2 regions of the Streptomyces venetus genome follow, and region 1 is predicted to be linked to the other one. Evidence: riboswitches for the same ligand, from Rfam matches in the RefSeq annotation. Region 1 holds a riboswitch; the other holds the start of a gene.
The links. A riboswitch is a leader RNA that binds a small molecule or an ion and turns the genes downstream of it on or off. The one in region 1 is predicted to bind glycine.
Positions count from the first base shown of each region.

Region 2: another riboswitch for glycine. It lies ahead of gcvP (aminomethyl-transferring glycine dehydrogenase); the one in region 1 lies ahead of gcvT (glycine cleavage system aminomethyltransferase GcvT).

Region 1 is NZ_BAABET010000011.1:29,767-45,363, reverse strand. It holds gene ABEA82_RS31000 (helix-turn-helix transcriptional regulator) at 1-668, opposite strand, end outside; gene ABEA82_RS30995 (TIGR03086 family metal-binding protein) at 772-1,356, shown strand; gene ABEA82_RS30990 (thioesterase family protein) at 1,343-2,203, opposite strand; gene ABEA82_RS30985 (trimeric intracellular cation channel family protein) at 2,370-3,062, opposite strand; gene ABEA82_RS30980 (ABC transporter ATP-binding protein) at 3,111-4,256, opposite strand; gene ABEA82_RS30975 (ABC transporter ATP-binding protein) at 4,253-5,335, opposite strand; gene ABEA82_RS30970 (ABC transporter permease) at 5,332-6,342, opposite strand; gene ABEA82_RS30965 (ABC transporter substrate-binding protein) at 6,433-8,199, opposite strand; gene ABEA82_RS30960 (ABC transporter permease) at 8,208-9,206, opposite strand; gene ABEA82_RS30955 (enhanced serine sensitivity protein SseB C-terminal domain-containing protein) at 9,550-10,350, opposite strand; gene ABEA82_RS30950 (enhanced serine sensitivity protein SseB) at 10,479-11,267, opposite strand; gene ABEA82_RS30945 (AAA family ATPase) at 11,942-12,610, opposite strand; glycine riboswitch at 12,793-12,892, shown strand; glycine riboswitch at 12,893-12,999, shown strand; gene gcvT (glycine cleavage system aminomethyltransferase GcvT) at 13,037-14,158, shown strand; gene gcvH (glycine cleavage system protein GcvH) at 14,261-14,638, shown strand; gene glyA (serine hydroxymethyltransferase) at 14,653-15,597, shown strand, end outside.
Region 2 is NZ_BAABET010000014.1:30-15,626, reverse strand. It holds gene ABEA82_RS34930 (APC family permease) at 1-114, shown strand, start outside; gene ABEA82_RS34925 (DUF1707 SHOCT-like domain-containing protein) at 121-723, opposite strand; gene ABEA82_RS34920 (TOBE domain-containing protein) at 893-1,312, shown strand; gene gcvP (aminomethyl-transferring glycine dehydrogenase) at 1,376-4,261, opposite strand; glycine riboswitch at 4,439-4,534, opposite strand; gene ABEA82_RS34910 (PRC-barrel domain-containing protein) at 4,648-5,025, shown strand; gene ABEA82_RS34905 (DNA polymerase IV) at 5,042-6,445, opposite strand; gene ABEA82_RS34900 (MerR family transcriptional regulator) at 6,567-7,259, opposite strand; gene ABEA82_RS34895 (bifunctional nuclease family protein) at 7,576-8,049, opposite strand; gene ftsR (transcriptional regulator FtsR) at 8,135-8,875, opposite strand; gene ABEA82_RS34885 (FHA domain-containing protein) at 8,928-9,815, opposite strand; gene ABEA82_RS34880 (DUF881 domain-containing protein) at 9,877-10,821, opposite strand; gene ABEA82_RS34875 (small basic family protein) at 10,827-11,159, opposite strand; gene ABEA82_RS34870 (DUF881 domain-containing protein) at 11,156-12,070, opposite strand; gene ABEA82_RS34865 (sugar phosphate nucleotidyltransferase) at 12,170-14,665, opposite strand; gene clsA (cardiolipin synthase ClsA) at 14,782-15,390, opposite strand; rRNA gene rrf (5S ribosomal RNA) at 15,500-15,597, opposite strand, start outside.

The DNA.
Region 1 (15,597 bases):
CAGACGTCGGCGAGTTCGACGCCCCGGCGGCGCCGCACCGGATCGTCGAGGAGCCGGGCCGAGTGCACCCGGTCCGCCCGGAAGAGCCGTGGTGCGGCCCGCCGGTCGGCGACCAGGTACCAGACGCCCGCCTTGGCGACGAGGCCGTAGGGGTCGACGGTGTAGGTCCGCACCTGGCGCTCTCCGCTGTGCCGGTAGCGCAGCCGCAGCCTGCGGTCGGCGAAGACCGCGTCGCGCAGCACCTCCAGGTCGACGGCCGGCTGCGGACCGCCCCGCCAGCGGGTGGCGTCGACGAGGATGCGGCGGGAGGCCGTCTCGGCTGCCGGGCGGTGCGGGGCCGGCAGTGCGGCCATCACCTTGCGCAGGGCCGAGCCGAACGCCGCGTCCAGCCCGAGCGCGGTGTGCGCGCCCTGCGCGGCCAGGACGAACAGCGCGCGGGACTCGTCGGCGGTCAGGCCGGTGACGTCCGTGCGGAACCCGGCGAGCAGTTCGATGCCGCCGTGCCGTCCGCGTTCGGCGTAGACCGGGACGCCCGCGGCCGACAGGGATTCGACGTCGCGGTAGACGGTGCGGACGGACACCTCGAGCCGCTCGGCGAGTTCGCGGGCCGGGACCCGGCCGCGGGTCTGCAGGAGCAGCAGGATCGACAGCAGTCGGTCGGACTTCACGGCATCAGCATCGTGCCGCGCGCGAGGCCGCGGCAAATGTTGACGGACGTTGTCAGGTTATCCGGCGATGCTCCTCTCGCCCACCCACACAGGAGGAGATGTGATGACCACCGACCCCCGCCCGCTGTTCGCCCGCGCCGCCGAGCAGGCCGCAGCGCTGATCGGGACCGTACGCGCCGAGCAGCTCGGCCGCCCCACGCCCTGCTCCGAGTTCGACGTGCGCACGCTGCTGAGCCATCTCACCGGCGGGGCCCGCCGCATCGCGGTAGTGGCCGAGGGAGGCGACGCGGTCGCCGCCCCGCCGTTCGCCGAGGACGTGTCCGACGACGGCTGGGCCGTCGCGTACGACGAGGCCAGGATCCGGGCCGTCAAGGCATGGGCGGGCGACGACCGACTCGACGCGGTGGTGCGTCTGCCGTTCGGCGAGATGCCGGGCCGGGCCGCCCTGTCGGCCTACGTCATGGAGACGGTGACCCACACCTGGGACCTGTCCGAGGCGCTGGGGCGGCCGCTCGCCCTCGATCCGGAGCTGGCCGAGTTCGCGCTCACCGTCGGCCACCGCATGCTGCCCGACGAACAGCGGGACGAGCGCACGCCGTTCGGCTCGGCCCGGCCGGCCCCCGAGGGAGCCGGCGCCTACGACAGGCTGGCCGCCTGGCTGGGGCGCGAGCCGCTCAGCCGAGCCTGACCCGGGCGAGCTGCCGGGACTGCGCGACCAGCCGGCCGGCGCTGTCCCACACCTCGGCGTCCTCCTCCAGGAAGCCGCCGGCGAGGTTGCGCGTGGTGATCGACACGCGCAGCGGGCCCGGCGCCGGACGGCAGCGGACGTGCACGGTCAGCTCGACGGTGGGCACCCAGCCCTTCAGCCCGAGCTCGAAGGCGGTGGGCGGCAGGGCGTCCACCGTCAGCAGCAGGGAGAGCGGGTCGGCGTCCCGGCCGTCCGCGAGGCCGAACCAGGCCCGCATCTCGCCGTTGCCGGAGGGCTGTCCGAGGGCCCAGCCCAGGGTCGACGGGTCGAGCTTGAGCATCAGCCGGTCCGCGATGGCCGAGCTGCCGTCGACGGGGGCGGGCCCGTCCTCGGGGCCGAAGCACTGCTCGATCGGCGGAATGGCGGGCGGCACGGCCGTCGTACGGACGTCGTCGGGCAGGGCGTCCAGGTCGCCGTAGGAGGCGAGGACACGGATGCGCTCGACCTCGCGGCCCTGGTCGTCGTACTGGAAGAGCGAGGCCTGGCCGGTCGAGAGGGTCCGGCCGGTGCGGACCACGTCGGTGCGGACGACCGCCGGGCCGGGCTGGGACGCCGTCAGGTAGTGCGCCGAGACGGTGAAGGGGTCGGCGTGCGGCAGGGCGTCCGCGAGCGCGCGGCCCAGGACCGCCAGCAGGTAGCCGCCGTTGACGGCGCTGATGATCGTCCAGCCGGCGGAGAGGTCGATGTCGTAGACGCCGGGCGCACGGCGGGTGACCGCGGTGTCGCGGTCGAACTCGCTGTCGCCGATCGTGGCCCGGACGGCCGGGGCGGAGGCTGCTTCTGGCATGCCTGAACAGTACAAGAACTAACTACTAAGCGGTAGCTTTGCAGGTCCTGGAGAGATCCACCGGAGGTCCCGGCGTGGCCCGGACGCTGATGCCGCTGTTCGCCCAGGAGGCGGCCGTGGCCCTGGGCGTTCCGCCGGCTGACGGAGGTCGCCGGCCGCGGCCCCCTCACGGCAGGAGGGGCTGCTCCTCCTCGCTCACCGTCGACCGCCGGTGCCACGCCCGCGGAGCTCGCCAGTGGTACCGCATCGCGAGCAGCCGCAGTACGAAAGCGGTGATCACGGCGAGGGTGCTGGTGAGCGGGGACAGGGCGTCGTAGCGGATGCACAGCACGACCATCGTGGCGCCGACGATCGCCGGCACCGCGTAGAGGTCGCGGTCCCAGCGCAGCAGCGAGGGCACCTCGTTGGCGAGCACGTCCCGCAGCACGCCCCCGCCCACCGCGGTGACCATCCCCAGACAGGCCGAGGCGGTCAGGTTGAGCCCGTACTCGTACGCCTTGGTCGTCCCGGCGACGCAGAACAGGCCGAGGCCGGCCGCGTCGAAGACGTTCACGGCGACCTGGATGCGCTCCACGTGGGGGTGGAGGAAAAAGACGAGGAGAGTGGCGAGCAGCGGGGTGAGGAAGTACCCCAGGTCCGTGAAGGCGGCGGGCGGGACGGCCCCGATGACCAGGTCGCGGAAGAGCCCGCCACCCAGCGCGGTGCCCTCGGCGAGCACGGCCATGCCGAACACGTCGAAGTTCTTGCGGACCGCCAGCAGCGCGCCGGAGATCGCGAAGACGAAGATGCCGATCAGCTCGAGCGAGTGCTGGACGGACGGGGTGAAGAGTTCCTGGAGCACCCGAACATTTTTACCCATGGCCGAGCCCCCGCCCCCCGGTGTGCGGGGGCGGGGGCTCGGACGGGATCACTTCTCCACTGCGGACGTGGTGTTCTCCTCGGCCGCCTCGTGGGCCGAGGAGAGCAGCTTCGTGTCCTGCGGCTGCTGGTCCTCGAAGTTCTCCGGGTGGTGGCAGGCGACCTGCTGCCCGGCCCGCAGCTCCACCAGCGGCGGCTCGGTCGTCTTGCAGATCTGAGTCGCCTTCCAGCACCGGGTGTGGAAGCGGCAGCCGCTCGGCGGGGCGATCGGCGAGGGCACGTCGCCCTTGAGCAGGATGCGCTCGCTCTTCACACCCCGGCGCTTGGGGTCCGGGATCGGCACGGCCGACAGCAGGGCCTTGGAGTACGGGTGCATCGGCGACTTGTACAGCTGGTCGCGCTCGGCCAGCTCGACGATCTTGCCGAGGTACATCACCGCGATCCGGTCCGAGACGTGCCGGACCACCGACAGGTCGTGCGCGATGATCACGTACGTCAGGCCCAGCTCGTCCTGGAGGTCGTCCAGCAGGTTCACCACCTGCGCCTGGATCGACACGTCCAGCGCGGAGACCGGCTCGTCCGCCACCACCAGCTTGGGGTTGAGCGCGAGCGCACGGGCGATGCCGATGCGCTGGCGCTGGCCGCCGGAGAACTCGTGCGGATAGCGGTTGTAGTGCTCGGGGTTGAGGCCGACCACCGACAGCAGCCGCTGGACCTCCTTCTTCACCCCGCCCTCGGGGTCGACGCCCTGGAGCTTGAAGGGCGCGCCGACGATGGTGCCGATCGTGTGCCGGGGGTTCAGCGAGGAGTACGGGTCCTGGAAGATCATCTGCACATCACGGCGCATCGGACGCAGGTCGCCCGTGCCGAGGTGCGTGATGTCCTTGCCCTGGAACTCCACCGTGCCGCCGGTGGGTTCGAGCAGCCGAGTGATCAGCCGGCCCATGGTGGACTTGCCGCAGCCCGACTCGCCCACGACGCCGAGCGTCTCGCCCTTGCGGACCTCGAAGTCAATGCCGTCGACGGCGCGCACCGCGCCGGTCTGCCGCTGGAGCAGGCCCTTGCGGATCGGGAAGTGCTTCTGAAGACCGGTCACCTTCAGCAGGACGTCGCCGTCGCCGGTGGTGTCCTTGGTGAGGGTGCTCCCGCTGGTGTCTGTTGTGCCCAGCTTGTTGTCGTCTTTGTCGTCGCTCACAGCTTCGGCGCAATCTCTTCGGTCCAGATACGCTCCCGCTGCTCCTGGGTCATGTGGCAGGCGGCCCAGTGCGCACCGCCGACCTCGGTCAGCTCGGGGCGGACCGTGCGGGTGACGTTGTCCTTCGGGATGTCCGCGTACGGGCAGCGCGGGTGGAAGGCGCAGCCGGACGGGAGGTTGATCAGGGAGGGCGGCGCGCCCTTGATCGGGATGAGCCGGTCGGTCTCCTCCCGGTCCAGACGCGGCATCGAGCCGAGCAGACCCCAGGTGTAGGGGTGGCGGGGCGCGGAGAACACGTCGTCGGCGGGACCGCGCTCCACACACCGGCCGCCGTACATGACCAGCAGGTCGTCGGCCATCTCGGCGACCACGCCCAGGTCGTGGGTGATCATGATGACCGCGGAGCCGAACTCCTTCTGCAGGTCCCGGATCAGGTCGAGGATCTGCGCCTGCACGGTGACGTCCAGGGCGGTGGTCGGCTCGTCGGCGATGAGCAGCTCGGGGTTGTTCACCAGCGCCATGGCGATCATGGCGCGCTGGCGCATACCGCCGGAGAACTCGTGCGGGTAGCCGTCCACGCGCTTCGCGGGCTCGGGGATGCCGACCCGGTCCAGCATGTCGATCGCCCGCTGCTTGGCGACCTTCTTGCTGACGTCGTGGTGGACCCGGTAGGCCTCCACGATCTGGTGCCCGACCGTGTAGTAGGGGTGCATCGCCGAGAGCGGGTCCTGGAAGATCATGGCCATCTTCCGGCCGCGCAGCCGCCGTACGTCGTCGGGGTCGGCCGCGATCAGCTCCTGGCCGTCCAGCCACACCTCGCCGGAGACCTTGGCGCGCGCCGAGCGGTGCAGGCCCATCACGCCGAGCGAGGTGACCGACTTGCCGGAGCCGGACTCGCCCACGATGCCCAGGGTCTTGCCCTTGCGCACGTCGAAGCTGACGCCGTCCACCGACTTGACGAGACCGTCGTCCGTGTCGAAGTGGATGCGCAGATCCCGAACGGACAGGAACGCGTCGTCCGCGGTGGACGGGGCGACGGAGTCCGGTTCGCCGAGCGCGGCTTTGTCGAGCTTGCTCACGAGTACCTCACCCGGGGGTCGATGGCGGCGTACACCAGGTCGACGATCAGATTGCAGAAGACGATGAAGAACGCGGCGACCAGGGTCACGCCCATCACGATGGGCAGGTCGTTGTCCTTGATGGCCTGGACCGAGTAGGCGCCGATGCCCTGGAGGGAGAAGACGGTCTCGGTGAGCACCGCGGTGCCGACCAGGGTGCCGAAGTCCATGCCGAAGATCGTGACGATCGGGGTGAGCGCGGAGCGCAGGCCGTGCTTGGACACGACCGTGGTCTCCTTCAGACCCTTGGCCCTGGCCGTTCGGATGTAGTCCTCACTCATCGTCTCCAGCATGCCCGCCCGGGTGAGCCGGGCGTAGAGCGCGGAGAAGAGGAAGGCGAGACTGATCCAGGGCAGCAGCAGGTGCCAGGCCCATTCGGCGGGGTTCTCGGTGAACGGGACGTAGTCGATGCTGTCCCAGATCGGGATCTCGTAGACGAAGAGCGCGTTGAGGATCTGCCCGGTGAAGAAGATCGGGAGCGAGACGCCGGCGAGCGCGATGAACATGGAGATCCGGTCGATCGGCTTGCCCTTGCGCAGTGCCGAGATGACACCGGTCGTGACACCGGAGACCAGCCAGATCACCGCGGCACCGATGGCCAGCGAGAAGGAGACCGGGATCCGCTGCTCCAACTGGGGCCACACCTCGATGTGGCTCTTGAAGGAGTACCCGAAGCAGGGTGCGCTGCAGTGCGTCGCGTCGGGACCGAACTTGTAGTCGGCGCCCACCACGAGGCCCTTGAGGAAGTGCCAGTACTGCTCGTAGACGGGCTGATCCAGTCCCAGGTTCTGCTTGATCGCGGCGACGGACTCGGGGTTCGCGTCCTTGCCCACGTACTGGGTGGCCAACTGGTCGGCCGTCTGGCCCCCGAGGCGGGGCACCAGGAAGAAGATGGCGAAGGTGACTGCGCTGACCACCAGCAGCAACAGCACCGCGCCCATGACGCGTCGGAGGATGTACGCAGCCACAGCTGTCCGGCTCCGGGTGGCCGCGGCGGGATCCTTCCGCCGCGGCCACCCGGTGCCTTCACCTGCCTTTCAGAGGTTCCGGCCTGCTGGTTACTTCGAAGAGCCCATCAGCAGGTAGTCGTACATGCCGAGGTAGGCCTGCGTGACCGTGACGTTCGTCGCGGACTTCGGCCGGAGCAGCAGGTTCTTGCGGTAGACGACCGGGACGACCGAGGCGTTGTCGAGCACCATCTTGTCGATCTCGCCCCAGGCCTTGGTGCGGGCCGCGTCGTCGGTGTTGCCGATCGCGTCCGTCAGGGCCTTGTTGATCTTCGGGTCGTCCAGTTCCATCAGGTTGTTGCCGCCCGAGGGCTTGATGGCGGCACCGTTGACGATCTGGTCGAGGAAGCCGTAGCCGGTCGGCCAGTCGGCGCCCCACGCCATCGAGAGCATGCCGAGCTTGTTGTCGTGGACGTAGCTCGGGACACCGGCGAAGTTGGAGAAGTACTTACCGGCCGGGAACTGCTTGATCTCGACGTTGATGCCGATCTTCTTCAGCGACGCCTGGACGGCGGTGGCCTGGGCGACCTCGGCGGGGCGGTCGGAGCGAGCGGTCAGGATCGTGCTGAAGCCGTTCGGCTTGCCGCACTCCTTCAGCTCCGCCTTGGCCTTCGCCGCGTTGCCCTTGTTGCCCTCGGTCGCGTAGGTGTCGAACTTGGTGTAGCCGTTGACCGACGGCGGCAGCAGCGTGGTCGCCACGTCACCCTTCGGCGTGCCGCCCATGGCGTCGAGCACGGACTGCTTGTCGAGGCCCCACTGCACGGCCTTGCGGCAGTGGATGTTGTCGAACGGGGCCACGTGCAGGTTCAGCGCGATGTACTGCGTGGCACCCGCGTACGAGCTGTCCGTCTGACCGGCGTTCTTGCCGGCCAGCACCTTCGGCTGGGTCTGCGGAGCCACACCGGTGCCCGCCGCGTCACCCGTGATCTTGTCCGAGAGCAGGTCGTTGTCGATGGTGACCTGGTTGACCTTGAACTTGATCGTGACCTTGTCCGGCAGAGCCTTGCGGATCGGGTCCGTCTTCGGGTCCCACTGCGGGTTGCGCACCAGGGTGGCGCCGCGCCCCTCCTCGTAGGACTGGAACTGGTACGGGCCGGAGGACACGATGTGCTGCACGTACTTCGCGCCGTCGTCCTTCGCCTGCGGCACCGGCGCGGTCTGGGAGAACGTCGCCAGGTAGTCGAAGTCGGCGAAGGGCTGCTTCAGCTTGAAGACGATGGTCCGGTCGTCCGGCGTCTCGATGGACTTGATGCCGTCGGCCGACTTGTCCTTGTAGGGACCCTTGTACTTGTCGCCGCCCTCCAGATACGACTTGAAGTACGTCGGCCCGTTGGACAGGGCCTCGGGCGCGAAGTTGGAGCGCTCGATGGCGTACTTCACGTCCTTGGACGTCACCGGCTTGCCGTCCTGGAACTTCACACCCGCACGCAGCTTGTACGTCCAGGTCTTGGCGTCCGGGCTGGACTTGCCGAGGGACTCGGCGAGGTCGGGCACGACCGTGAGGCCGTCCTTGCCCGCCGCCGGTTTGAACGTGGTGAGCGTCCTGCCGTAGAGGCGGGAGAAGTTCTGCACCCAGCCGTAGTACGTGTTGCCCGGGTCGAGCGAGTCGGGCACGTCCGAGTGCTCGTACGAGACCGTCCCGCCCTTCTTGCTCGACGCGTTGACGATCGAGTTCAGCGCGGCGTCCTTCTTGCCGCTGCCTCCCCCGTCGTTGTCGTCACCTCCGCCGCCGCACGCGGCAGCACCCAGCGACAGTGCCAGGACCGACGCAACGCCGGCGGTCACCCTTCTCGTCTTCACCTGAGGAAGCCCCCTCATTCGATGGATCACTTGCTGCGAGGGTCGAGGGCGTCACGCAGCCCGTCACCCAGCAGGTTGAAGGCCAGGACGGTGATGAAGATCGCCAGTCCGGGCACGAACATGTACTGCGGATCAGCCGTGTAGAGATCCACAGCGTTGCTGAGCATGCCGCCCCAGGAGGCCTGGGGCGGAGCGATACCGACGCCGAGGAAGCTCAGCGCGGCCTCGAACAGGATGTTCGTCGGGATGATCAGCGTCGAGTAGACGAGGATCGGCGCGACGAGGTTCGGGAGCAGTTCCCGGAACAGGACGTACGGGCCGCGTGCGCCGAGGCTGGTTGCGGCCTCGATGAACTCCCGCTTGCGCAGGGTCATGGTCTGCGCGCGGACGATGCGGCCGATGTACGGCCAGCTGAAGAAGCCGATCACGAAGATCAGCACGCAGATGCGCAGGGACAGTCCGTCGAGACCGAAGAATCCGTCCTGCACGGACGCCGAGATCGAGATGGCGAACAGGAGCAGCGGGAAGGCGAGGAAGGTGTCCATCAGCTTGCTGATGATGCTGTCGACCCAGCCGCCGTAGTAGCCGGCGACGACACCGAGCACCGTGCCGATGCACACCGACAGCAGCGTGGCACCGCCCGCGACCAGCAAGGAGACCCAGGAGCCGTCGATGATGCGGGCGAGCATGTCCCGGCCGTACTGGGGGTCCACACCGAGGGGGTGGTCCCAACTCATACCGCCCCAGCCGCCCTTGGGGGCGAGCAGCGCGGGGTCGATGAGGTCCTGGTTGAACTTGTTGGGATCGAGGTTGAAGATCCACTGGATGGGCTTGGAGAACACCGCCAGCAGCGTGAGCAGGATGACGACGACGCCTCCCGCCATCGCCACCTTGTCCCGCTTGAAGCGCATCCAGGCGATCTGGGTGAGCGAGCGACCCTCGATCTGGCTCTTCTTGACCCCGGAGAGCACGGCCTCGGGCTGTGCTCCGGCTTCCGCCCCGGTGGTCTCGATGGGTGCGGTCACGGTGCGATTGACCCCTCTCGGGCCGGCGATCGCCGAGCCCCTGGCTGCCGCTGTAGCGGTTTTGTTTGTCTCGTACACAAGACCGACCCGGCCCGTGTCTTGCGGGGAGTCTTCAACGCTTTGGCGATCTGTTGCCAGACTTGGCGGTGAAAGGATGCGTAAACGTGATGCTGTCTGCGGGGTTCCGTTATCCGGACAGCGGGTAACGGGGGTCGGACGCGCTGCGTCTGGGGGATTTTAGGACACGTCCGCACATTTCGCCCTTATCTACGCGCGGAGAGCTGAGTGGTCGTCACCTTGGGAGGATGGTGCGGGAGAGCTCTTCCAAGCCGCCCGGGACCGGTCAGTACCGGCCCTGCGCCGGCGGGTAGCCGTAGCCCGAGACCGGGGCCTGGACCGGGGCGGTGGCGTGGGCCTCGCGGTCGTAGAAGGGGCGGGCCTTGGCGCGCAGCCACATGGCGACCGGGTCGTGCTCGTCGGACATCGCGACGGTCGACACGGGCAGGCCGTCCGGTACGGCGCCGAGGGACTGCTGCATCATCGCGCGCACGGAGTCCACGGCCGGCGGCGAGGTGTCGTACACATCCAGGCCGATGGCGAGGTACGGCGCCCCGAGCGCGGGCTGCACCCAGGCGCGGCGCAGCGAGCGGACGGCCGGGGTGCGGTGGGCGTTCTGTGCGAGCAGGGCGTAGAACTGCGGGATCTCGATGGCCGGTTCGGACAGCCGCAGGGGGCCGGCGGGCTGGCGGTCCAGGCCCGTGGCGATCCGGCGCAGGTCGAGCCAGGGGATGCCGACGCCGCCGCCCGGGGCGTGCGGGTTGAGCCAGAGGCCGTAGTGGTCGGGGTAGAGGGCGCGGGCGACGTCGACTCCGTCGACCACCTCGTACGAGCGGTTCCAGCCGCTGGCCGAGAGCTCCTGGGCGGAGGTGACGCAGGGCGCGTAACCGTGCCCGTCGACCTCCATGTTGCCGTACTGGGCGTCGGGCGAACCGGCCTGGCCGTGCCACAGCAGCATCCAGATCTGGCCGGAGTGCGGGGTGGCCAGCGCGCGCAGGAGCGCCTCGTAGGCGTCGTAGCGCCCGGGCGTGACCTGGCGCAGCATGTGCTCGACCTGTCCGGCCGCGGCCGTGCCGCTCGCGCTCACCCTTTACCGCCCCTTCGTACCAACGCCTCGACCGTGACCTAGCTTAAGCCCGCGCGGGAGCCCGGGGCTTGGTGCCGCCCTGCGGGTGCGAGCGGCGTGTGGTTCCCGCGCCCCTCCGGGGCGTCGCCCTACCGCTGGTAGAAGGGCCGGACCCGGTGGCGCATCCAGTCACCCACGGGGTCCTCCGCCACGTCCAGGAGCACCAGGTTGACGGGCCAGGGGGCCGGGGCGACGGTGACGGCACGGGTCAGGGCCTCCAGGGGGAGGGCCCGCAGGTCGCCTTCCCACTGGGAGAGTTCGACGCCCACGAACATCACCGGGTCGGCGGTCTCGATCGCGGCGAGGCAGCGGCGGGCGGTGAGGACGACGCCGGTCGCCTCGAACTCCGCGGAGGCGGCGGCGAGGAAGTCCACCGGGTCGTCCTGCCAGTCGGGTTCGAAGAGGCGGACCCGGCCGCCGCTCGCGGGCCCGTCCAGCGGGGTCCGGCCGGCCCGGCAGAGGTCGGCGACGGCGGGCGGAGGGAGCGGGATGCCGACCACCCCACCCGGGTTGACGGCTATCCCCGCGTGCGGGGGCAGACCGCGGGCGAACTCCACGGCGGGGGCGATGGTGTACGACATGTGGGAGCCGACGACCTGGCGGAACTGCTCCTCCGAGCTGAACACCGGCACGAACGCCTGGCCGTCGATCTCGATGCCGGGCAGGTCGAGGGGGCCGCTGTTCGGGCCGCCGCCGCTGGGCAGCGGGATCCAGACGAAACTCCGGCCGAGCACCTCGATGACCCGCCCGGCGGCCGACGGCCCGGCGCCGAGGGAGGCCGAGAGCACCTCCTCCAGCTCGTTGCCGGGCCATCCACCGTGCGGGTGGGTCTGCGTCTGCGCCGGGAAGTCCGCGGAGAAGTCCGCCGGGAAGTCCATCTGCCTACCGCCTGCCTGAAACCACTGCTGTGGCTAAGAAGGCTAGCGGCTCGCGCACGGCGAGCGGTCAGCAGACGCCCAGCGGGTGAAGCACACCGCCCGGGCAGGCCCGGACTCCGGGGTGACCGACCCCGAACCCCGCTGCACGGGCGAGCCCGACCGGTCCGAAGCCACGCCGGTGTGCACGGACGGCCGCGAACCGCACGGCGCGGGTGCCCGACGCCCGAGCCGCCGTCCCTGCTTCCGCGGGCGCCCTGCGACTCACGACGCAGCGACCAGCGCCGAACCACAGTGCACGAGCGAACGCGACCGGTCCGAAGCCACGCCACAGACGGGCCCCGGGCGCCCGCCCCCGAACCACAACCCACGGACACCGACACCCGAACCGCCAAGCCTCAACCTGCGGGCGCCCTGCGGCCCACGACGCCGCGACCAGCGCCGAACCACAGTGCACGAGCGAACGCGACCGGTCCGAGACCACGCCACGGGCGGACCCCGGACGACCGCCCCCGAACCACAACCCACGGACACCGACACCCCGACACCCAAGCCGCCAAGCCTCAAACCCGCGGACGCCCCGCGGCCCACGACGCCGCGACCAGCGCCGAACCACGCTGCGCGGGCTCCCGGTGCCACGGCGGCAGGCGCGTTGTATGGGCCTCGGGCCGTGGGGGTCAGTGGGTGAAGCCGATGTGGTGCAGGGTGTTGGCCGTGTTGCGGTCGGCGAGGATGGCCGAGCCGCAGCCCGCGGGGAGGTCGCCGCGTTCCACCGAGCGCAGCAGGCGGGTGCTCGCGGCGCGGTGGCGCAGGAAGGCGTACCGCGAGACGCCGCGACCGCGGTCGCGCTGACCGGCCAGGGCCTGCTCCGGTGTGACGTCGAGGAGCAGGAGATGCAGGGTGCCGCCCCGGCGTCGGGCCTCGCGGGCCAGCCAGCGGCGGACCCAGGTCTGGGTGCCGCAGTCGTGCACCACGACGCCCTCACCGGCGCGCAGGGCGCGGCGCAGCCCGGCGTAGTGGGCGAGGCGGACGAGCGGCCGGTAGACCGCGTAGGGCAGGAAGCGCGGCATGCGGTCCTCCCAGCGGTCGCGGGTGTCCTGGGAGTCGACGCGCCGGCCCGGCACGGTACGCCGCATCAGCGTGGACTTGCCGCTGCCGGGCAGGCCCGTGACCACGACCAGGTCGCGGGGGCCGAACAGCAGCGCCTGCGGGCCGCGGCCGGAGCGGTCGCGCAGATCGCGGACGACCGGCACGGGCAGCGGGCCGCAGACCGCCCGGGCCGGAGCGGCCGGCTGCTCGGGCAGCGCGATGCCCGACGTCGTGGCGTACGCGGTGGTCCTGTTCACCGTGATCGTCCTCCCCTGGGGCCAGGTACGGAGTCCCATCCCCGCCGAGTGTAAAGAGAAGGTAATGCCCGATGCCTCTTGTTTCAGTCCTCTTCCTGCAACAGCCCTGCTACAGGGTGTTCCCCCTGCCACCCCGCGAGGATGCGTGCAATGATGTGCCCGCCAACTGCATACCGGCCGTTTGAATCCGCGCGGGAGAGTTCCCAGCACCGCTGACGCTGGGGCGCCGAAGGAGCAAGTCCCTCCCTTGAATCTCTCAGGCCCCGTTACCGCGCGGGCGAGGCACATCTGAAAAGCGGGTCGCCCACCGGGCGGCTCCACCCAAGGTGCAAGCCGTGCCCCGTGTGGTCATGGCGAACCTCTCAGGTTCCGATGACAGATGGGGAGGAACGACCTCGCCCGTCATGCATCTGGGAGACACCGACCGTGAGCAGTACAGGAGAACTCCGTCACACCGCGCTCGATGCCCTGCATCGCTCGCTCGGCGCGACGATGACCGACTTCGCCGGCTGGGACATGCCCCTGCGCTACGGCTCCGAGCGTGACGAGCACAACGCCGTGCGCACGAGGGCCGGGCTCTTCGACCTCTCCCACATGGGCGAGATCACCGTCACCGGCCCGCAGGCCGCCGCCCTCCTCGACCACGCGCTGGTCGGCAACATCGGCGGCGTCAAGCCCGGCCGCGCCCGCTACACCATGATCTGCCGGGCCGACGGCGGCATCCTCGACGACCTGATCGTCTACCGGCTGGCCGAGACCGAGTACATGGTGGTCGCCAACGCCTCCAACGCCCAGGTGGTCCTGGACGCGCTGGTGGAACGTTCCGCCGGCTTCGACGCCGAGGTGCGCGACGACCGGGACGCCTACGCCCTGATCGCCGTACAGGGCCCCGAGTCGCCGGGGATCCTGAAGTCCCTGACCGACGCCGACCTCGACGGCCTGAAGTACTACGCCGGGCTGCCCGGTACGGTCGCGGGTGTCCCGGCCCTGATCGCCCGTACCGGGTACACCGGCGAGGACGGCTTCGAACTGTTCGTGAAGCCGGAGCACGCGGTCGAGCTGTGGCAGGCCCTGACCAAGGCAGGCGAGGGCGCCGGGCTGGTCCCGTGCGGGCTGTCCTGCCGCGACACGCTGCGCCTGGAGGCGGGCATGCCGCTCTACGGGCACGAGCTCAGCACCTCCCTCACCCCCTTCGACGCCGGGCTCGGCCGGGTGGTGAAGTTCGAGAAGGAGGGCGACTTCGTCGGGCGCGAGGCGCTGGCAGAGGCCGCCTCCCGCGCCGAGCGGAACCCGCCCCGCGTCCTGGTCGGCCTGGTCGCCGAGGGCCGCCGGGTCCCGCGCGCCGGGTACGCGGTCGTCGCCGGCGGCGAGGTGATCGGCGAGGTCACCTCCGGCGCCCCCTCCCCCACGCTCGGCAAGCCGATCGCGATGGCCTACGTCGACGCCGGGCACGCCGCTCCCGGCACGCCCGGTGTGGCCGTGGACATCCGGGGCAGTCACGAGCCGTACGAGGTCGTGGCGCTGCCGTTCTACAAGCGGCAGAAGTAGACACTGGCCGTAGGCCGCCACCGCGGTCCCGGGCCCGTCATCCTCCCGCTCACCAGCGGTTCCCTTCATCAGCACTCCCGCGCGTACAGGAGAATTCAGGCCATGAGCAACCCCCAGCAGCTGCGCTACAGCAAGGAGCACGAGTGGCTGTCGGCCGCCGAGGACGGCGTCTCGACGGTCGGTATCACGGAGCACGCCGCGAACGCCCTCGGCGACGTCGTCTTCGTCCAGCTCCCCGAGGTCGGTGACACGGTGTCCGCGGGCGAGACCTGCGGCGAGCTGGAGTCGACCAAGTCGGTCTCCGACCTGTACTCCCCGGTCGCCGGCGAGGTCACCGAGGTCAACGAGGACGTCGTCAACGACCCGTCCCTGGTGAACTCGGCCCCCTTCGAGGGCGGCTGGCTGTTCAAGGTGCGCGTCACGGACGAGCCGGGCGACCTGCTCTCCGCCGACGAGTACACCGCGTTCTCCGCCGGCTGAGGAGTCGTAGCCGTATGTCCGTCCTGAACACACCCCTGCACGAGCTCGACCCGGCCGTGGCCGCCGCGGTCGACGCCGAGCTGCACCGCCAGCAGTCCACGCTCGAGATGATCGCCTCGGAGAACTTCGCTCCGGCCGCGGTCATGGAGGCACAGGGCTCGGTCCTCACCAACAAGTACGCCGAGGGCTACCCGGGCCGCCGCTACTACGGCGGCTGCGAGCACGTCGACGTGGTCGAGCAGATCGCGATCGACCGCGTCAAGGAGCTGTTCGGCGCCGAGCACGCCAACGTCCAGCCGCACTCGGGCGCCCAGGCCAACGCCGCCGCGATGTTCGCGCTGCTCAAGCCGGGCGACACCATCATGGGCCTGAACCTCGCGCACGGCGGGCACCTGACCCACGGCATGAAGATCAACTTCTCCGGCAAGCTCTACGACGTCGTCGCCTACCACGTGGGCGAGGACGGCCGGGTCGACATGGGTGAGGTGGAGCGGCTCGCCAAGGAGTCCAGGCCGAAGCTGATCGTCGCGGGCTGGTCGGCGTACCCGCGGCAGCTGGACTTCGCCGCCTTCCGCCGGATCGCGGACGAGGTCGGCGCGTACCTGATGGTCGACATGGCGCACTTCGCCGGTCTCGTGGCGGCGGGGCTGCACCCCAACCCGGTGCCGCACGCGCACGTGGTCACCACCACGACCCACAAGACGCTGGGCGGCCCGCGCGGCGGTGTGATCCTCTCCACGGCCGAACTGGCCAAGAAGATCAACTCCGCTGTCTTCCCCGGTCAGCAGGGCGGTCCGCTGGAGCACGTGATCGCGGCCAAGGCGGTCGCCTTCAAGGTCGCGGCCTCGGAGGACTTCAAGGAGCGCCAGCGCCGTACGCTGGAGGGCGCCCGCATCCTGGCCGAGCGTCTGGTGAAGGACGACGCCCGGGCGGCCGGTGTGGACGTCCTGTCCGGCGGC
Region 2 (15,597 bases), on a different contig from region 1:
AACTTCCTGCGCTTCTTCCTGTTCGGCCAGGGCGAGGTGGCCCCGGTGACCCGCGAGGTCCTGCGCGAGGCGGAACCGGACCGGAAGCACAGGCCGAGGGTGCACGTCGGCTGAGCGGACTCAGCCCTTGGCCGCTCTCCTGCCGAACCCCCTGCGGCCCGGCCGCACCACGACCTGCCCGAACTCGATCTCGCCGCTGATCCGCACGCGCAGCACGACCGGTGCGCCGGCCGCTCGACCGCGCCGCGCCTTGATCTGGGAGTAGTTCGTGACCAGCGAGTCCGTGTCGACGACGACGCCCGGCCGGATCACCAGCTTCAGGGCACAGGCTCGCATGTCGAGGTGGATGTCGAGGCTGTCGTGAGTGATCACCGCGTCGGTGAAGTCGAGCGTCACCTCGCCCCACGCGGAGCGGATCTCCAGACGCCGCGGCACCACCCAGCCGTCGCCACGCCAGGTCCTGGACCCCTCCTGCTCGATCCGGACGACCTCCTGAGCCGTCGCGCCGGGCCCGCTCGACACCTCCGGCAGATCCGCCGTGAGCACGGTGAGCTCACCCAGCGTACGGGCGGACAGCGCGGTCTCCAGCCGCTCGTCCAGCTCCGCCATGGTCAGCAGGCCGTCGCCCGCGGCCACGCGCAGCACGTCGACGATCCGGTCCCGGTCCGCGTGCGAGGCCCGCAGCTCCGGCGATCCACCGGTGCCCACGATCTCCCCCGCCATCACATCACCCCGATTCCCCCGGGCACGGCACCCGGCCCACCACCTGAAGACTAACGCTATATCGCGACATACCCAACGGCCAACCCCGCGTCCCTCGTGGGTGACGATCAAGAGCCACCCAGATGCACACGTACCCGGCATAAAGAGCTCGCCGGGCTACCGTGCACCCATGAGCCTGAGCATCCGCAACCAGCTCCCCGGCACCGTCACCACCGTCACGCCGGGCGAGGCCATGGCGACGGTCAAGGTGCGCCTCGCCGGCGGCCAGCACCTCACCGCGGCGATCACCCGCGAGGCCGCGGACGACCTCGGTCTCACCACGGGCAGCTCCGTGCGCGCCCTGGTGAAGTCGACGGAGGTCGCGCTGGCCACCACCCCCGTAGAGGGCCTGTCCATCCGCAACCGGCTCCCCGGCACGGTCACGGCCGTCGCGACCGGCGAGGCCATGGCCACCGTCCGGATCACCGTCGAGGGCGGCCAACTGACGGCCGCGATCACCAGGGACGCCGCCGACGACCTCGCCCTCGCGGCCGGCGCCCCCGTCGTCGCCCTGATCAAGTCGACCGAGGTGTCACTGGCCGCCGAGTGAGCCGGTGAACGGCGGGAGGGGCCCCGCCGGCAGCGGAGCCCCTCCCCCTGACGGGTCGGCCGGTCAGTCCTCGTACGCGTCCAGCGGCGGGCAGGAGCAGACCAGGTTCCGGTCGCCGAAGGCCTGGTCGATGCGGCGCACCGGCGGCCAGTACTTGTCGGCGGGGGAGACCCCGGCCGGGAAGACTGCGTCCTCACGGCTGTAGGTGTGCTCCCAGTCCCCGGCCAGCGTGCCGGCGGTGTGCGGGGCGCCGCGCAGCGGGTTGTCGTCCGTGGGCCACTCGCCGGAACCGACCTTCTCGATCTCCGCGCGGATGGCGATCATCGCCTCGCAGAACCGGTCCAGCTCGGCCAGGTCCTCCGACTCGGTCGGTTCGATCATCAGCGTCCCGGCCACCGGGAACGACATCGTCGGCGCGTGGAAGCCGTAGTCGATCAGCCGCTTGGCGACGTCGTCGACACTCACTCCGGTCGCCTTGGTCAGCGGCCGCAGGTCGATGATGCACTCGTGCGCGACGAGGCCGCCGGGGCCGGTGTACAGCACCGGGTAGTGCGGCTCCAGCCGCTTGGCGACGTAGTTGGCGCTGAGCACCGCCACCTGGGTGGCCCGCTTCAGCCCCTCACCGCCCATGAGCCGGACGTACGCCCACGAGATGGGCAGGATGCCGGCGGAGCCCCACGGCGCCGCGGAGAGCGGACCGACACCCGTCTCCGGGCCCGCCTCCGGCTGTAGCGGGTGGTTCGGCAGGTACGGCGCGAGGTGCTCCCGCACCGCCACCGGACCGACGCCGGGACCGCCGCCGCCGTGCGGGATGCAGAAGGTCTTGTGCAGGTTCAGGTGCGAGACGTCACCGCCGAAGTGGCCGGGCTTGGCGAGCCCCACGAGCGCGTTGAGGTTGGCCCCGTCGACGTAGACCTGCCCGCCCGCCTCGTGCACCTGGGCACAGATCTCGGAGACGTGCTCCTCGAAGACGCCGTGCGTGGACGGGTACGTGATCATCAGCACCGCCAGCTCGTCCCGGTGCTGCTCGATCTTCGCCCGCAGGTCCTCGACGTCGATCTCGCCGTCCTCGGCGGTCTTCACGACGACGACCTTCATGCCCGCCATCACCGCGCTCGCGGCGTTGGTGCCGTGCGCGGAGGAGGGGATCAGGCACACGGTGCGCTGTTCGTCCCCGTTGGCCCGGTGGTACCCGCGCACGGCGAGCAGACCGGCCAGTTCGCCCTGGGACCCGGCGTTCGGCTGGAGGGAGACCTTGTCGTACCCGGTGACCTCGGCGAGACGGTCCTCCAGCTCATGGATGAGCGTGAGGTAGCCCGCGGCCTGCTCGGCGGGCGCGAAGGGGTGCAGCTGCCCGAACTCGGGCCAGGTGACCGGCTCCATCTCCGTGGTCGCGTTGAGCTTCATGGTGCAGGAGCCCAGCGGGATCATGCCGCGGTCGAGCGCGTAGTCGCGGTCGGCGAGCCGCCGCAGGTAGCGCAGCATGGCCGTCTCGGAGCGGTGCTGGTGGAAGACGGGGTGCGTCAGGTACTCGTCGGTACGCAGCAGAGCCTCCGGAAGCACCTCCTCCGTTGCCGTGTCCAGCGCCTCGACGCCGCCTTCGACGCCGAAGGCGCCCCATACGGCACGCAGCTGGGCGCGCGTGGTGGTCTCGTCGCAGGCGATCGAGACGTGGTCGGCGTCGACCAGCCGCAGGTTGACCCCGTTCTCCCGCGCGGCGGCCACGACGTCGGCGGCCCTGCCCGGCACACGCACCGTCACGGTGTCGAAGTAGGCACCGTGCACGACCTCGGCCCCGCCGTTCTCCAGCCCGGCGGCGAGGATCGTGGCGTACCGGTGGGTGCGCCGCGCGATGCCCTTCAGGCCCTCCGGCCCGTGGTAGACGGCGTACATACCGGCCATCACGGCGAGCAGGACCTGCGCGGTGCAGATGTTGCTGGTGGCCTTCTCGCGGCGGATGTGCTGCTCGCGCGTCTGGAGCGCGAGGCGGTAGGCCTTGTTCCCGTCGGCGTCCACGGACACCCCGACGAGCCGGCCGGGCAGGCTGCGCGCCATCTTCTCGCGCACCGCCATGTAGCCGGCGTGCGGCCCGCCGAAGCCCATCGGCACACCGAAGCGCTGCGTCGTGCCGACCGCGATGTCCGCGCCGAGCTCACCGGGGGACTTCAGCAGCGTCAGCGCGAGCAGGTCGGCGGCGACGGTGACGATCGCCCCGAGCTCGTGCGCCTGGTCGACGACCGGCTTGATGTCCCGTACGGCCCCGGAGGCGCCCGGGTACTGGATCAGCACGCCGTTGATCTCACGCTCGGCGATCTCGGCCGGGATGCCGTCGGTGAGGTCGGCGACGACTACCTCGACGCCGGTCGGCTCGGCCCGGGTTTGGATCACGGCGACGGTCTGCGGCAGCGCGTCCGCGTCGACCAGGAACAGGCCCTTCTTGTTCTTGCCCAGACGCCGCGACAGCGCCATGGCCTCGGCGGCCGCGGTGCCCTCGTCGAGCAGGGAGGCGCCGGAGGTCGGCAGTCCGGTGAGGTCGGCGACCATGGTCTGGAAGTTGAGCAGTGCCTCGAGCCGCCCCTGCGAGATCTCCGGCTGGTACGGCGTGTAGGCCGTGTACCAGGCCGGGTTCTCCATGACGTTGCGCATGACGACCGGCGGCGTGAAGGTGCCGTAGTACCCGAGCCCGATCATGGAGCCGAGGACCTGGTTGCGGTCGGCGAGCAGGCGCAGTTCGGCGATCACCTCGGCCTCGCTGCGGGCACCCGGCAGGTCGAGCGCCTCGGTGCTCTTGATCACGGCCGGGACCGCGGCGGCCGTGAGCTCGTCCAGCGAGCCGTAGCCGACCTGCGCGAGCATCTTGGCGCGGGCCTCGTGGTCGGGGCCGATGTGGCGCTGCTCGAAGGGGACTGCCTCTTCGAGCTCGGAGAGCGGAATGCGATGGGCGGTCATTTGCGGAGGCCTCCTGGTCTGACACGACCTTCGAGGGGCACCACGGCGCGGGTACCCGGACGGCCTCCCCCTCTGTCATCTCAACCTGAGAGCTTCACCGGATCGCCCGAAGGCCTCCGGCTTTCACCGTCGGTGAGAGCGGAAGCCGTCGACACCCGCCCTGCTTTCCAGAGTGACCTCGTCCGTGCGGTACGTGTGCCTGAGAGATTCCGGGGAGGATTTGCTCCTTCGGCGCCTCCGATGATGTCCGGAGGACTCTCCCGCACGGGGTCAGCAGCCGTTGCCAGCCTACCAGCGAGGTCTACGCACGAACCTTCGAGTGGCCACACTCCCCATTGTGCCGTTTTGTAGTGTTTACGGATGAGTTGCGACCACGTGGAGGGCCCGTGCGAACCGAGATCGATCCGCGCAACCTGATCGGCCGCAAGGCGTTCGACCGCAACGGAACCAGGATCGGCACGATCGACGAGGTGTACCTCGACGACGCCACCGGGGAGCCGGAGTGGGCGGCCATACGGACCGGCCTGTTCAGCAGGGACGCCTTCGTCCCTCTCGAGCCCAGTGAACTGATCGACGGCGCCCTCCACGTCCCCTTCGACCGCGCCCTGATCAAGGACGCCCCCGACTTCGGCGTGGGCCGCCATCTCTCCCCTGAGCAGGAACTCCAGCTCTACCACCACTACGGCCTCGACGTGGCCGCCCCTCCCTCGCTCCCGGACCACGACTTCGGCAAGCTGGCCGGCAAGGACGAGAAGGCCACCTGACGCCCTCGACGGCCCCCTACGGGGCCACGGTCCGCGACCCCACGGCCCCCGCCCCACCATCCGGTCCTCGGCTCCCCTCCGGTCTCGGTAACACCAGCGGCAACGGATCCGCCGGCTCCAGCTCCGGATCGTCGGTCCGGAGCGTCCGCACCCGCCCCGGCTTCGAGTCGGGCGTCTCGAACCGCACGGTGACCCGCCCCAGTCCACTGCCCTGCACCCATCCGTGCCCGAACTCGGCGTGCCGCACGTCGTGCCCGGCGGGCCAGCGCCGCTCGGCGAGCGCCGGCCGCTCCTCGACCGGCGCCGTGGCGGGCTCCTCGACGGGCCCCTCCGCGTCCGCCCGCTCCCCCGCCGCCTGCGCGAAGAGGTCCTCCTGCGTGTAGTCGGCGAGCCCGCTGACCCCCACCCCGAGCAGCCGCACACCACCCGTCGTGTCGACCGAGTCCAGCAGTCTGGCCGCCGCCTCCCGTATCACCCCGGGGTCGTCCGTCGGCCCGCGCAGGGTCTCGGACCGGGTCAGCGTCGAGAAGTCGTACCGGCGCACCTTCAGCACGATGGTCCGCCCGGACAGCCCGGCCTCCCGCAGCCGCCGCACGCAGCGGTCGGCGAGCCGCTGCACCTCGAGACCGACACGCAGCCGGTCGTGGATGTCCACGTCGTAGGTGTCCTCGACCGACACCGACTTCGCCTCCCGCTCCGCCACCACGGGCCGGTCGTCCCGCGCCAGCGCCATCGCGTAGAGCCCGTGCCCGTGCGCCTTGCCCAGCAGCCGCACCAGCTCGTCCTCCCCCGCCTCGGCGATCTCCTCGACCGTGGTGATCCCGGCCCGCCGCAGATGGTCGCCGGTCGCCGGGCCGACTCCCGGCAGCGTCCGCACGGACATGGGGCCGAGCATGGCCCGCTCGGTCCCCGGCTCGATCACCACCAGCCCGTCGGGCTTGGCCTGCTCCGAGGCGATCTTCGCCAGCATCTTCGAGGCGGCGAGGCCGACCGACCCCGTGAGCCCGGTGACTGTCCGGATGTCCGTGCGCAGCCGCACCCCGGCCAGCCGCGCCGACCGCTCGTCCCAGGCCACTCCCCCGGCCTCCAGGTCCACGAAAGCCTCGTCCAGGCTCAGCGGCTCCACGAGCGGCGACAGCCCGTGCAGCAGCTCCATCACCCGCTCGCTGATCGCCCGGTAGAACCCGAAGCGCGGCACGAGGTAGGCGGCATGGGGTGCGAGCCGCCGGGCCTGCGCCATGGGCATCGCGGAATGCACCCCGAAGACCCGGGCCTCGTACGAGGCCGTGGCCACCACGCCCCGCGGTCCGAGGCCGCCCACCACGACGGCCTTCCCGCGCAGGCTCGGCTTGGACGCCTGCTCCACCGAGGCGAAGAAGGCATCCATGTCGAGGTGCAGGATCGTGGGCGCGGTTCTCACAACTCCGATGCTGCCCTACGCCACTGACAACGCCCCGGAGGATCACCCGCCCGTGGGGCAAGCGCTTGCCGACGGGTGCGTAAACGTCCCGCCTCAAGCGTTGACCGCGCTCCCGAGCGGCTCAGACCGCCCGGTTCCGCCGCCGCGCCAGTTCGTCCGCCGGATTGGTCCCCACCAGGGTCTCGCCGGTGTCGATCCGCTCCCCGTGCAACTGGGACAGTGCGCTCTCGACGTCCCGCCACACCACGCCCACGGCGATCCCGAAGACACCCTGGCCTCCTTGGAGCAGGGCATGCACCTCGTCCGGCGAGCTGCACTCGTAGACCGTCGCCCCGTCACTCATCAGCGTCAGGCGCTCCAGGTCGCTGAAACCGCGTTCCCTGAGGTGCTGGACGGCCGTGCGGATGTTCTGCAGCGACACCCCGGTGTCGAGGAACCGCTTGACGATCTTCAGGACGACGACGTCCCGGAAGCTGTACAGCCGCTGCGTCCCCGACCCGTAGGCGGGGCGCACACTCGGCTCGACGAGGCCGGTTCTGGCCCAGTAGTCCAGCTGCCGGTAGGTGATACCGGCGGCCGCACAGGCCGTGGGCCCGCGATAGCCGATCTGCTCGGACGCCTCGGACGCCATGGACGTCGTCCCTCCGCTGCTCGGCACGGCCGTAGAGAGCTGCGGAGCGTGATCGGCCGCGTCACCGGGCTGGGGATATCCCCCGCTCGCGCGGAGCCGAGAACCGGGGGGAGCGTACGGACCACTCACCCTGAGACTGCGCTCGGGGCCGCCCCCAGCCGTACCGTCGCCGCTGCTTCTCACGCCGACCTCCGTCCTTGACCTGCCTTCTCGACGGTAGGCAGTCACCAGGGGTGCGTCAACGATCGCCACACTCGCCACGCCGAGTGATAATCACCCTAAGAGTGGTTTCCCGTGCCCCACCGCGGGGAAAGGCTAGCCGAATGCCCTCGGGACGGGCCGTGTGACGCTCTCACTCGCCGCCGGCACATGCGGGCATTTCGCCCGTCCGACATGCGGCGGGCGGCCCTGACGCGGACCTTGTCGTCCACCGGGCCGCCCACATGTCCCACCGGCTGCCGCCGCTCCTCGCCGTCCGGCTGTCTCCGGCGTGCGGAGCTCACTGGCTGCTGCTGCCGAAGTCTTCCGGGGAGATCTGGTCGAGGAACTCGCGGAACTTCTCCACCTCGTCCTCCTGCTCGTCCGGGATCGCGATACCGGCGTCGTCGAGCACCGTGTCGCTGCCGTAGATCGGCGTCCCGGTACGCAGGGCCAGCGCTATGGCGTCGGACGGGCGGGCGCTCACCTCGACGCCGCTGGCGAAGACCAGCTCCGCGTAGAAGACACCCTCACGCAGGTCCGTGATGCGCACTTCCGTGAGCTCCTGACCGACGGCTTCCAGCACGTCCTTGAACAGGTCGTGGGTCAGCGGCCGCGCGGGAGCCATGCCCTGCTGGGCGAAGGCGATCGCCGTCGCCTCACCCGGTCCGATCCAGATGGGGAGGTAACGGTCGCCTCCCACTTCACGCAGCAGCACGATCGGTTGGTTGGAGGGCATTTCCACCCGGACACCTACGACATCGAGCTCGTTCACACAGCAACCCTAGGCCGTGCTCGGGACGTTTGGGTAGTCGGGCAGGCAATGGGCGCCCGATCCGGCCTCGTGCAACCGGCACACATCAGGGCAGCCGCACCCCGAGCGCCGTCTGCACCAGCGCGGCGTGCAGCTTCACCGTGAGCCCCGCCAGCTCCTTGGTACGGGCCTCCGCATGGGCCCTGGTCTGCGGGTTCCGGTGCCGCTTCAGCGGGGCCACCACCTGGTCCACGAGCCCGGCCTCACGGTCGGCGGCGGCCTTCATGACCCGCAGGTGCCGCGGCTCGATCCCGAACCGCCCCAGCTCGGCGACGAGCCCGGCCACCGTGGCCGCCTCCGCCTCGTACGCCCCGTCCTCCAGTGGGGTGACGAGCCCGTACGACTGCCACTCCCTGAGCTCCCGCTCGTCGACACCGGCGGCGGTGAGCAGCTCCTCACGGCTGATCCTGGCCGCGGCGGGTGCCTCGGAGGGCTCGGGTGCGGAGTCGTCGCCGTCCCGCTGCCGCCCCAGAGAGGGCAGCGGAACCGCCTCACCGCGCTCCATGGCGTCCAGGTGCTCGCGGATCACCTTCAGAGGCAGGTAGTGGTCCCGCTGCATCCGCAGGACATGCCCGAGACGCTCGACGTCGCGAGCGCTGAACTTGCGATACCCCGCCGGGGTCCGCTGCGGCTCGATGAGCCCCTCCGACTCCAGGAAACGGATCTTGGAGATGGTGACTTCGGGAAACTCGTCACGCAGCACGTTCAGCACCGTGCCGATGCTCATCAGCCCACTGTCCGTGGCGGCGGTGCCGTGCCGGGCACCGCCGCTCGGTGTTTGCAGCATGGACCTTCCCTGACGGACGGACCTTCGGGGGGCTCCCCGGACGGAATCCGGGTCAGTAGCCCCGCTGGCTGGCGTAGAAGACCAGCCGGTACTTGCCGATCTGCACCTCGTCGCCGTTGTTCACGGCGACCTGGTCGATCCGCTCGCGGTTCACGTACGTGCCGTTCAGGCTGCCCACGTCGGCCACCGTGAACGAGCCGTCCTGTCCGCGGCGGAACTCCACGTGCCGCCGGGACACCGTCACGTCGTCCAGGAAGATGTCGCTCTGCGGGTGACGCCCGGCCGTGGTCAGGTCGCCGTCCAGCAGGAAGCGGCTGCCCGAGTTCGGCCCGCGGCGCACGACCAGGAGCGCGGAACCCAGCGGCAACGCGTCGACGGCCGCCTGCGCCTCGGGAGAGAGCGTCGGCATCGGCGTCTGGCCGGTGGCCTCGCTGTCGTAGGCCTCGAGACCGGAGATGGAGATCGTGGACGTCGTCTCGGACGGACGCTCCGGGGCGGCTCCGGCTCGCAGCGGCGCACCGCAGTTGGAGCAGAAGCGGCTGTTCTCCGCGTTGCGGTTACCGCACCTCGTACACACCAGGGCCGACATCGGATCCTCCTGCCGCGGTTGCCCGAAACCTATGCCGCCGGGCTGTGCAGGGTCAACCGACGGCGCGCCCTGGCCTCCGGGGATGTCGCCGCCCTGGCCACCGACCTGGTCGCGGAACAGCGGCCGCTGACCTTCCTGGTCAGGCTGTGCACGATGACGAGCGGTCGCGTTGTCGCTACCCTCTCGCGCGCTCTTGCCGAACAACTTCGCAAACAACTTCACGGGCGATTCCCCTTGACCGAAACAGACCCGCCCGTGGGGCAGGACGAACCCTGACTGAACACTCTGGCCGACCCGGACATCCTGACAACGTCCGTCTGCACCAGACAGTTTCCACCACGCACCACCCATTCGGTGCGCCGACCCCCCGCAACCTCATGCCCTCGCCGGACGCCGCCCATGCACCCCCGGTTCACTGGGAGGACGACCGAGCGTAGTCAGGCCGCTTCGCTGCTCGCAAGGCGTCCACGACGATCTTGGTCGACCGCTCGATGGTGACGGTGGCCTGTTCCTTCTCGAGAGTCTGCACCACACCTCCGGGGATGTTGAGCGCCGGCTCGAGATCCTGCGACTTGCCGATGACCTTGAAACGATAGGGAGCATTGATCTTGTTCCCGTCGACGGCCACACCCTTGCCGGAGTCCGTCAGATAGGTGCCCGCGACGACCCGCACACCGTTGACCTGAATCGCCTCGGCACCCGCCGCGCGCAGCTCCTGGACCCCGTCGAGCAGCATGTCCGCCTCGACCGTCCCCTTCGTGTCCTCGATGGTCATCGTGATGCCGGGACCCTCCGCGGCCACCGTGCCCGCGAGGATGCCGAGTTGCCGCTCCTTCTCGATCGTCTGCCTGCGGGCCTCTTCGGCCTGGTCGGAGCTGTTCTCCAGCTCGTCGCGCTGCTTCTCGAGACCCTGCTTCTCGTCCTCAAGACGCTGAGTGCGGTCATCCAGTTCATCGAGGATGCGGACGAGATCCTCCTGGCGCGCACCGCGCAGGGCGCTGTCACTGTCGCTGTTCGAGGCCACCTGCACGGCCAGCCCGAAACCCAGGCCGAACAGCAGCAACGCCACGATCAGTTGGGCCCGGCTGACCCGCGGCGGCCACAGCCCCTTCACCAACCGCTGCCGGCCGGTCAGCTGCGGCTCGGGGGACGTCTCCGGTTCGGATTCCGGCACCCCCTCCGGCTCCGGCTCGGGTTCCGGATCGGGCTCCGGAGTGGCCCGGGCGGCCGGCACCGATGGGGTCACTTCCTCGGGCAGCTCCTTGCGCAGCCCGTTCCTGGACTCGCCCGTCCCGTCGCGCCGGTCCGCGCGCGTGCCGCCCTGCTCCTCGGCCCGGTGCTCGTCGTGCTCGCTCATCGGCCTCACGCCCGGAAAACGTGCCGGCGGATCGCCGCGGCGTTGGAGAAGATCCGGATACCGAGGACGACCACCACACCGGTGGACAGCTGGGCACCCACGCCCAGCTTGTCGCCCAGGAACACGATCAACGCCGCCACGACCACGTTCGACAGGAACGACACGACGAACACCTTGTCGTCGAAGATGCCGTCGAGCATGGCCCGCAGGCCGCCGAAGACGGCGTCGAGCGCCGCTACGACAGCGATCGGCAGATAAGGCTCCACCACCGCCGGAACCTCAGGCCGGACCAACAGGCCGGCCACTACTCCCACGACGAGGCCCAGTACGGCGATCACGATGTGCCCTTCTCGTTCTTCTCAGTGCTCGGCTGTGCTGTACGTACGGTCACGCTCGGTGCGGCGGGCAGCCGGAGGTCGTCCTCCACCGAAATGGCCGTCCTGACGCCGTAGCCCTCCTGGAGCGCGTTCAGGTACAACCCGTCCGCGCTGTTCTGGAACCGCGTGCTCAGCCGCTGTCCGTCCCCCACCGCGAGCACCGTGTACGGCGGCACCAGCGGTTTGTTGTCGACCAGTATCGCGTCACCCGCGGCCCGGATCGCGGACAGCGCCGTCAGCCGCTGCCCGTTGATGGAGACGGCCTCGGCACCCGACTCCCACAGCCCGTTGACCACGCGCTGCATGTCCCGGTCACGCACCCGGCCGGTGTCGGAGAACCCGGTGGTCTCCCGAGGGCCGCCCTCCCCGCCCCCGTCGGCCTCCTTGGCGTCGTTCACCACGAGTTTCACGCCCGGGCCGTGCACCGCGGAGGCGCCCGACAGGATGCCCACCAGGTCGGAATCGGCGCTTCCGCCGCTGTGCTTCAGCGCCTCACGCTGCCGCGCGCTCACGTCCTCGCGCAGCCGGTCGACGGAGTCCTCCAGCTGGTCGGCCGTCTCGGATTCCCGGTCGATACGGTCGACCAGCTCTTCCCGCTCCTTGGCGACGACCGGCGCGGCGACCCGCGCCTGCGCCGCTCCCACGGTCACCACGAGGGCCGCCAGGACCAGGCCGGCGGCGAGCCCCAGCTTCGACCGCAGGGTCTTCGGCATGCCACCCTCGCCCGCGGCCTTCTTCCGCGCGGCGGCCTCGGCGTATCCGTCGTCGAGACTGTGGTCCATGACGTTGGTGAGCAACGACATGGACGCGTCGAGGCGCCGGGGCCGCGTGGGTGTGCTCCGAATGGGGGGTTGCTGCGGCATGCCGCACATCGTCGCACGTCGCGGCCACTACCTCCGAACGGCCCCACCGGCGTGCCGGACAGGCCCCGTTGGGGACACTTGTCCGGCACGCACGCGTGCAGGCCCGTTCTACCGGCCGGCGCTGTCCACGACCGCCGACCACTCGTCCAGCAGGGCCTGCGCGGAGGCGTCGTCCGGCCCCTCGGCCCATAGGTGGGTGACGGCCTCGGCCGGGTCCGGCAGCACCATCACCCAGCGGCCGTCGGTCTCCACCACACGCACCCCGTCCGTGGTGTCCACGAAGCGGTCTCCGGCCTCTTCCACGACCCGCCGCATCACCAGGCCCTTGACGGCCCACGGAGTCGCCAGGTCCCGCTTCAGGACGTGCGCCCGCGGGATCCGCGCGTCGATCTGGCTGAGCGTGAGCTGCGTCCGCGCCACGAGCCCGATCAGCCGCACGAAGGCCGCTGTGGCGTCGTACACGCTGCTGAACTCGGGGACGATGAAGCCGCCCTTGCCGTCGCCACCGAAGATCGTCCCTTCCTCTCCGCCCACGCGCGTGAGGTCGTCGGGAGAGGTGGTCGTCCACTCGACCTGCGTCCCGTGGTAAGCCGCCACCTGCTCGGCGATCCGGGTCGTGGTCACCGGCAGCGCCACCCTGCCGCTGCGCCGCTCGGCGGCGACCAGGTCCAGCATCACGAGCAGCGCCCGGTCGTCCTCGATGATGCGCCCCTTCTCGTCGACGAGGGAGAGCCGCTCGCCGACCGGGTCGAACCGCACACCGAACGCGGCCCCCGAGGACGCCACGATCTCCCCGAGACGCACCATTCCGGACCGCCGCATGTCGCCCGTCTCCGTCGGCCTCGACTCGTCCAGACCGGGGTTGATCGTCAGCGAGTCGACACCGAGCTTCCCGAGCAGGCTCGGCAGCACGAGCCCCGCGCTGCCGTTGGACGCGTCCACGACGACCTTCAGCCCGGAGTCCGCGATCCCGGTGGTGTCGACGTTCCGCAGCAGCGACCCGGTGTACGAGTCGAAGACACTGGCCGGGAAGTGCAGGTCACCGATCTCACCGGGGAAGGCACGCCGGTACTCCTGCCGGGCGAACACCCGGTCCAGCTTGCGCTGGCTGCCCTGTGAGAGGTCGGCGCCCTGCCCGTCGAAGAACATGATGTCGACGGAGTCGGGCACGCCCGGCGTGGTCCGGATCATGATCCCGCCCGCGCTGCCTCGTGCGGTCTGCTGCCGCGCCACGGGCAGCGGCACGTTCTCCAGGTCGCGCACGTCGATGGCGCTGGCCTGCAAGGCGGAGATCACCGCCCGCTTCAGCGCTCGGGCACCACGCGAGTGGTCGCGGGCCGTGGTGACCGTCGAGCCCTTTTTCAGGGTCGTCGCGTACGCACCGGCGATCCGTACGGCCAGCTCCGGTGTGATCTCCACGTTCAGGATTCCGGACACACCGCGGGCACCGAAGAGGTGCGCCTGTCCCCTGGACTCCCAGATCACCGAGGTGTTGACGAAGGCGCCGGCCTCGATGGTCTTGAACGGGTAAACCCGCACATTGCCCTGGACGATCGATTCCTCACCGATCAGGCACTCGTCCCCGATGACCGCCCCGTCCTCGATCCGCGCCGCACGCATGATGTCGGTGTTCTTTCCGACCACACAGCCGCGCAGATTGCTGTGCGGCCCCACGTAGACGTTGTCGTGAACGACGGCCTTGTGCAGGAAAGCGCCGGTCTTGACGACCACGTTGGAGCCCACGACGGTGTGCTCACGGATTTCGGAACCGGCCTCGACCTTGGCGTAGTCGCCGATGTAGACCGGGCCACGGAGCACGGCGTCGGGATGGACTTCGGCTCCTTCGGCGACCCACACCCCCGGAGAGATCTCGAACCCGTCGATGTCGACGTCGACCTTGCCCTCCAGGACGTCGGCCTGCGCCTTCACATAGCTCTCGTGCGTACCGACGTCCTCCCAGTAGCCCTCGGCCACATAGCCGTAGATGGGCTTGCCTTCCTTCATCAACTGTGGGAAGACGTCACCGGACCAGTCGACGGGCACATCGGGCTCGACGTAGTCGAAGACCTCGGGCTCCATCACGTAGATACCGGTGTTCACGGTGTCGGAGAAGACCTGGCCCCAGGTGGGCTTCTCGAGGAAGCGCTCCACCTTGCCTTCCTCGTCGACAATGGTGATACCGAATTCCAGCGGATTGGGCACGCGCGTCAGACAGACCGTGACCAGCGCGCCCTTCTCCTTGTGGAAATTGATCAGTTCGGTGAGGTCGAAATCCGTGAGGGCGTCACCGGAGATGACGAGGAAGGCATCGTCCTTCAACGCCTCTTCGGCGTTCTTGACGCTTCCGGCAGTACCGAGTGGCTTCTCCTCATTGGCATAGGTGAGCTCCATGCCGAGCTCTTCGCCGTCACCGAAGTAGTTCTTGACCAGCGAGGCCAGGAACTGGACAGTTACGACTGTTTCGTTGAGCCCATGCCTTTTGAGCAGCCGCAGAACGTGCTCCATGATCGGGCGGTTGGCCACGGGCAGGAGCGGCTTGGGCATGCTTGAGGTCATGGGGCGAAGGCGCGTGCCTTCGCCTCCGGCCATCACGACGGCCTTCATGTCGGAAGCGTCCTCCTCTAAGAGACGACGGTCTAGCCGACTTCACCCGCCAGGATTGTCCCGCACTTTTCGACCACAGGCCATCGGGGCCGACACGGCCGGAGCAATCCGCGAGCTCACTCGGCTATGGCGTCCGCACGGACCAGGCGGCGGACTTGTACCACGTAGAGGACTCCTGCCCACCAGTACAGGGTTGTACCCCATCCGGCGAACGCCCATCCGAAAACGGCGGCGAGTGACGAGATCCAACCACTGTCGTCGCTGAGCAGGAGCAACGGGAAGGCATACATCAAGTTGAAGGTGGCGGCCTTGCCCAGGAAGTTCACCTGGGGCGGCGGATAGCCGTGCCGGCGGAGGATACCCACCATCACCAGCAGAAGCAGCTCTCGCGCGAGGAGGACGGCAGTCAACCAGAGGGGCAGAATCTCGCGCCAGGTGAGACCGACCAGGGTCGAGAGAATGTAGAGCCGGTCGGCTGCGGGGTCGAGGAGCCGGCCGAGGCTGCTGATCTGGTTCCAGCGCCGCGCGAGCTTGCCGTCCAGGTAGTCGCTGATGCCGCTCAGGGCCAGCACCAGGAGGGCCCAGCCGTCACTCTTGGGCCCACCGAACTCAGGCCGCAGAATCAGCCACAGGAAGAGGGGCACGCCGACGAGCCGCGCCATGCTGAGGATGTTCGGGATGGTGAGCACACGGTCCGTCTGGACGCGAGTCTCCTGAACCTCCACCCGGGGGCCTCCTGTGGGAAACGTACCAACGATGCTCCCTGACCTTACCTCAACGCAAAAAAGCTCTGGCTCTCGGGCTGTTTGCCCAAGAGCCAGAGCTCTAAAAGAAGTTCGGCGGCGTCCTACTCTCCCACAGGGTCCCCCCTGCAGTACCATCGGCGCTGTAAGGCTTAGCTTCCGGGTTCGGAATGTAACCGGGCGTTTCCC